Regions from separate parts of the Exiguobacterium sp. s39 genome, predicted to be linked through region 1. Evidence: predicted binding sites of a transcription regulator. Region 1 holds the regulator's gene; the other holds the start of a gene.
What was found. Region 1 encodes LexA, which represses DNA repair genes until DNA is damaged. Its sites were predicted from a motif close to CGAACATATGTTCG; they were not measured.
Positions count from the first base shown of each region.

Region 2: KNQ11_RS12370 (NUMOD4 domain-containing protein) is a predicted target of LexA. The motif match lies at 1,624-1,637, and genes of this name have one in related genera.

Region 1 is NZ_JACSNA010000001.1:435,386-438,808, reverse strand. It holds gene KNQ11_RS02245 (DUF896 domain-containing protein) at 113-349, opposite strand; gene KNQ11_RS02240 (YneB family resolvase-like protein) at 463-1,116, opposite strand; gene yneA (cell division suppressor protein YneA) at 1,162-1,449, opposite strand; gene lexA (transcriptional repressor LexA) at 1,661-2,275, shown strand; gene KNQ11_RS02225 (metal-binding protein) at 2,307-2,777, shown strand; gene KNQ11_RS02220 (MIP/aquaporin family protein) at 2,964-3,423, shown strand, end outside.
Region 2 is NZ_JACSNA010000002.1:169,284-172,706, reverse strand. It holds gene KNQ11_RS12375 (methyl-accepting chemotaxis protein) at 1-989, shown strand, start outside; gene KNQ11_RS12370 (NUMOD4 domain-containing protein) at 1,037-1,564, opposite strand; gene KNQ11_RS12365 (AAA family ATPase) at 1,697-2,275, shown strand; gene KNQ11_RS12360 (GNAT family N-acetyltransferase) at 2,314-2,655, opposite strand; gene KNQ11_RS12355 (DNA alkylation repair protein) at 2,656-3,423, opposite strand, start outside.

The DNA.
Region 1 (3,423 bases):
GCCCTCTATTAAGATGTATTGCTATCGTACAATGTTTCCTATCTAACCAATCTAACAAAAAAAGAGATCCACCGATTGGGGACCTCTTCCTTACTATAGAAGAAATAAACGATTATTGTTTATTCCGTTCTTCTTCTTGTGCTTGTTTCAATTTCTCTGGTGTTACGTCCGTTCCTTCTTCATCGACGATTTTCATGCCCATGAGTTGGTTTTTGAACGATCCACGGAATGCTGCGAGATACGCTGCACGTAACTCTTTTTGCTCTGCCGTTTCGGCTTCTGATAACGGTTCGACTTTTGATTTATTCGCTAATGCATTGATTCGATCTAATTGTTCTTGTGATAACATGGAATCCCTCTTTCTGTACGACTCAAACTTGAGTTGTTCAATTGTATCCTTACTTTAAAAGAGGCTATAAAAAAAAGCAAGTTAACCGCGTCAGTCGACGGGTAACTTGCTCTTCATTCCGGGCTAGGTGTCAGTTCGCGGTATTCAAGATATCGACGATTGACCGTTGCCTTTGAAATATCATGTCCCATCCCACGCAAGGTGATGGCGATATCTGAAAACGTCAGTCCGAGCTCTCGAAGACGTACGATTTCTTCGATCGGTACGTCCTTTCGACTACGCCCAGCGTTCTCTCCTTGGCGATTCAGATTTCGTTCCGGGCGAAAGCCTTGTTCAACAGCTCGCCGCATGCCGCGCGCGATTTTTGCGTTATGCAGTTTCCGTTGATATTCTTCCACCAGTGAGACAATCTCAAGGACCATTGCTTCTGCATCCGCAAGCTGGTATTCTCCATCAGAATCAAGTGTCATCAACCGAACACCGTGCTTCTTAAACGTGTGCAAAATAGCGATTTTCGCATTCCCTCGACCAATCCGTGTGTCATCCGTCACGAGTACCGCATCTACCGCATCACGTGTCACATGGTCAAGAACCGTCAGCATCCCTTCCCGATCGACGTCATATCCACTCTCTTTTTCAGAGACGACATCCACGACATCAAAACCCTTTTGAGACGCGACCTTCGAAAGCTCCATCCGTTGGCGTTCGATCGAACTATCTTGTGCTTCTTTTTCGGTCGACACCCGACAATAAATCACGACCTTCATCGTACCTCACATCCCTGTTCGTTCTTTCACAACTTTTCCATTTTGTCATTGTTGTGCGATTGGTACAACGATTTTGCTTTTTGAGATGACGTGTTTTGTCTCGACATCATTATTTTTAATCAACCAGTTGACGTATTCTTCATCTGACATCGAACCGTCATTGTAGACTTCAGCAATTTGTTCGACTGTGGCGTTCTCATCGACCGTAACGGAAGCTGTCATCAGTTGCGCCACTTTTTCATCCGGGCGTGGTGTGAGTAAAAAGATCACGAAGGCAATACTTAATGCATAGAAGAGAATTGAAAAAGCATGAGTACGAATCGTATGAATCATCATGAATCCCTCCAAATATGAAATGAATGAGTTAGAATAAATGTTCGCGGAACAATTGTTCGCATAACTCATAATAAACACAGAACCCGTGTTCGGTCAATACAAAATGTCGAACAATTGTTTGTACGCTCATTTGTTCTATGTTATAGTGAATCTAGAAACATATATTCTTACATTTCAAACTTCAATCCAGAAAGAGGTGGCAATTCGTATGCGGAAAATGTCTAAGCGCCAACAAGAGATTCTCGACTACATCGTCTCTGAAGTGAAACTGAAGGGGTATCCACCATCAGTTCGTGAAATCGGAGAAGCAGTCGGACTCGCGTCTAGCTCGACGGTACACGGTCATTTGGATCGACTCGAGAAGCGGGGAATGATTCGCCGTGACCCGACGAAACCACGTGCGATTGAGATATTGCTTGATAAGCCTGAAGAAATCACGGAAGCCATCGTCCATGTTCCCGTCATCGGGAAAGTCACAGCGGGTCTTCCGATTACAGCGATTGAAAATATCGAAGAACAGTTCCCGCTCCCTGCACATTATGTAGGAAACGAAACGGTCTTCATGTTGACGATCGATGGTGAATCGATGATTAATGCAGGTATTCTTGACGGCGATCGTGTCATCGTGCGCCAACAAAACACAGCAGAAAACGGAGAAATCGTCGTAGCTATGACCGAAGATAGCGAAGCGACGGTGAAACGGTTCTTCTTAGAAGATCAACAGGTACGTTTACAACCAGAAAATGACTCGATGGATCCGATGTATTTCGATAATGTCTCCATTCTTGGTAAGGTAATCGGCGTGTATCGGACGATTCATTGACGGAGGGACCAGTTACGACTGGTCTTTTTTCATGCCTTCAGGAAATGTACATGATACCGTCAATACCGTCGCACTGACGGGTTACGTTGCGTATTCGGTCGCAACGCAACAAACCGATTGGTTACCAACCGCCATCGGTATCGCTGTCGGTACCCTTTGGTTGTCACCCGACCTCGATTTAAAGTCAGAACCTTATTATCGCTTTGGACCATTTCGAGTCTTGTGGATGCCGTATGTCAAGATCATGCCTCACCGATCGATCTGGTCGCATGGACTGATCATCGGAGACATCATTCGGCTTCTTTATAGTGCTGCGATTCTGATTCCGCTACTATTTTTAAGTCTATATTTTCAGGTTCTTGATTCTGCTACGATTGATTCGTGGTTCGCTTCCCTGCCAGCTTTTGTTATTGGCATCATCGTAGCCAGCACGATTCATATCCTACTAGATTATTCCAGCAGTTGGTTTCGACCTAAAAAAAGAAAAAAACGTCGTCGGTAACACCTCTTTTGCTTGCTTGCAGGCAGTAAGAGGTGTTTTCTTATCCACTTTTACGTATCTTTAAACATCAAAATAAAAAATTTCCATTCCTATATTTCAATTATATGTATTGAAAACGTTCTCAAATCGGAGTAATTTAAAGTAGAAAGGCCATTATCTGCTTTAATCCAAAGGGAGGGTTTTTGCATGAATAACTTTGTATTGGAAATGATCGGTACGATGATCCTCATCCTGCTCGGGGATGGAGTCGTCGCCGGTGTCGTCTTGAAAAAGACGAAATCGGAAAACAGCGGATGGATCGTCATCACGTTCGCTTGGGGTCTTGCCGTCATGACAGGAGCATTCGTAGCTGCTGAAAGTGGAGCACACTTGAACCCCGCATTGACGATTGCACTTGCTTTGAACTCTGACCTACCGTGGGCAGACGTTCCGATCTACATTGCCGGACAACTTGTCGGAGCTTTCATCGGCGCCATTCTCGTTTGGCTTCATTACATGAAACATTTTGAAGCGACTGATGATCAAGCCGCAAAACTCGGTGTGTTCGCAACAGGTCCAGCGATTCGTCATACGCCGTCGAACTTGATTTCTGAGATCATCGGGACATTCGTTCTCGTCTTCGGTATCTTGGCACTCGGTTTAACGA
Region 2 (3,423 bases), on a different contig from region 1:
TTGAGTTACAACAGCTGACGTTTCAATACAATCAGTTGATGCAACAAATTAATGACTTAACGACGGAGATGCAACAAGCCAGTCAGGAACTTGAAGCCGTCCAGCCCCACTTCTCTTCGCGCTTATCCGCGATGGATCAATCGGTCCAAGCCGTCGATGAAGTCGCCAGTTCCTTACTTGCGCAATCGACGCAGATGGATCAGACGATCGTCGCCTCGACACGTTTGACTGCCCAAGGACACGATGCGTTAAGCGAAATGCAAACGACACTTCTGAACAGTCAACATGCCGTAACCCGTTTTCAACATACTGTTCAGACGAATCACACGACACTCGAGACCTTACAAGAGGAAAGCCAGTTACTGAAGGAACAATCCGCGACGACAGAGCAGATTTTGCAACAGACCTCACACCTACAGCAACAGATGGAAACCTCGATTTCGCATATCCAGCGCGTTGCTGAAGAGACGCGCCGCTTGTCGCTGAACGCGTTAATTGAGGCAACCCGTGCCGGAGAAGCTGGTCGCGGCTTCACAGTCGTCGCTAAGGAGGTCGAAAAACTAGCGATCGATATCCGAACGAGTACGGACCATATCCGGCAGGTCAATCAGACGTGGACGACAGGACTCGATCAAGTCGAACAAGCGCTCTCGCAGATGACGGAACGGTTTCTCTCGACGTCACAACAGCTCGAGACGGCAACGGAGCATTTAAAACAGATGCTAACCGAAGCGACGACGATTGAGACGACACTGGGTACCGTGGAACACCAACGACAGATCGTCGCAGATGTTCAGTCGAACATGCAGGAACATCTACAGTCGGTTCAGCAATTGATGTCGGAGCTCTCATCCTACAGCCAGGTGCTCGGGGAACAGATGCAACACCATGTAACCCAGCAAACAGAACTGAAGACACATAGCGAGGTACTCGAGTCACGGATCAGTTCGTTGCAACAGACCGTTCGTTCGAGTGAATCGCCATCCTAACCAAAAGAGCGCCTGCCATTCTTGGCAAGCGCTCTTTTCCTCTGTTCTCAGCCGATATAACGTGCTTCCTTCTTATCGATGATGTTGCGAATCCGGTTCTCCGTCACCTGATACTGCTCTGCCAATTGACGGGTTGTTTTCCCTTTTTCGTACTGCGCGCGAATCGTTCGAATCTGAAAAGGTGACAGCGTCACACGTTGACCTAACAAGAGATCAAACTCACCAAGTAGTTCAGTATACTGCTGATCGATCGAAGGCAGAACCTCTAAGTTCGACAACTGATCGTCAGCCCGTTTGCCGTTGCGCCGGACGAGTCGCGCTTCCGTGACATCCGCCGTCAGAAAAGCTTGTGCGACGAGTAGACCGACCTGCACCCGCTCTCCTCGACCACGTTGGTAGAGCGTGACTTTGCGGTATCCTTCCCGATTGAGCCGTGGACGGAGCATGACACCTTTTCGTCGTTGCTGGACACCGCGACACGTCACGATCGTCCGGTCGAGCGACCTTACGCGACCAAGTGATGAGACTTCATATATACCTACATAGCCGATGACGGCTTTCCATTGTTCTTGCATGGTTGTCCTCCTTCAGACAAGGACACGACGGGACTTCATACTTGAATTATATCAAATCACGAACAAACGTTCTAGCGATGTCACTCGTCGGAATGTGCTATTCTTAGCAGAAAAAGGAAATGAGGTTCGTCCATGAAATTTGTCTTGTTACTTGGTCCGCAAGCGGTCGGAAAGATGACGATCGGTCAGGAAATCGAACGGTTGACGGAGATGAAAGTCTTCCATAACCACCAGACGATCGACCTGTTATTGCCTTATTTTGATTTCTCTGAACCCGCACACCACCGCTTAAAGGATACGATCCGCCGCGAGATGTTCAAGGAAATGGCGAACAGCTCGCTCGAAGGTGTTCTGTTTACATTCCTCTGTCTATTCGGCGTCGAAGGCGGTGGTCTCGAGTTCATTGAAGAGACAGTCGAATTATTCGAACAAGCGGGTGCTGACGTCTATATCGTTGAACTCGATGCGCCGGTCGCAACCCGTCTGCACCGGAACACGACCGAAAACCGATTAACGCACAAAGTAACGAAGCGTGACCTCGCTGCTTCTGAACAGGACTTACGCGAGACGGCGGACGGATACCGGACACGCTCGCTGCCGGGTGAATTGCCGGACGTCAACTATCTCTTCCTCGATACGGAACAGTTAAGCGCACGTGAAAGCGCTGAAGCGATTTGCGACCATTTCAACTGGTCCAAAGCAACGGTCTAATCACAACTAAGCCCCGTCCTGCTCAAGCAGGCGGGGCTTTAGTGATGGAGTTCGCGTTCATACCGATTCGACTGCAACTGAAATCCGTTTCGACGCCAGACCGCCGTACTGCCTGCTTCGCCGTAGACATGCGTCAGTAATAAAGTCCGTGCGAGATACGATAGAATCGATGTCAGTGCTTCCCTGATGTACCCGCGCTGATCGTCCTCATCCGTCGTCGTGTAACGTAAGTTTCCGGTCGATCCATTCCATGTGAAGGTAATCGTCCCGACGATCGTTTTCTCACGCAACGCATGCAGTGTCCACTTACAACCCGATTCGTCATCCGTTGCTTCGACAAACAGTCGTGACGTCGTAAAATCCGGATGTCGTCCTTTCATTCAGCTCTCCTCCTCGACCTCAAACGTTGCTGTCGCGTAAGCCTCTCCGTTAATCAAAATCGTCAATGTATGTGTACCAGGATAATGGACACGCGTCGTCATGTTCCGAAACGATTGGCGTCGTTCGACTTGTAAGACACCTTTGACTTCCCGCTCCCGCAGTTGAAACACCTTTCGACTCGTTCCACGTTGTTTGACGTAATCGATCGCGTATTCAAGACGCAGACGTTGTTCAACGGAACTGTGCACTTGAAACGAAAACTGTAACTCCTGACCAATCGTCACCGATGAGACGACTAAATCCGTTACCTCGACCTCACCTTGCGTGACATGCCCGAATAACTGCAACACGTCTGGGTTCCCACGCTTCAGTAACGTCCGGGAAGCGTGACGTAAAATCCAGTCCGTGTTCGGACCTGTTCCTAAGTGACGTCTAATTCGTTCGATCAAGTATTCCGGATGTGTCTTTGAAATATCATTCAAATGATTGGCGACACTTTTTCGGACATAGAGGGACGGATCCTGTAATAAGGCGTCAAGAATTGGTAACGCTGGACGCGGATCAGCAATCAGACGCGGGATCGCTTGTCCCCATGGTAAACGTGGTCGTGTCCCTTCGGACGCTAAACGACGGACGTGTTCATCGTCTGATCTTGTCCATTTAAGTGCCTGCTCGAGGAAACGTTCCTGATCAGCAAGTAAAAAGCGGCGAACGGCGAACTCCGACGTCGAATGCGGCGTCAACTTGGCAAGTGTCGCTAACGCAAG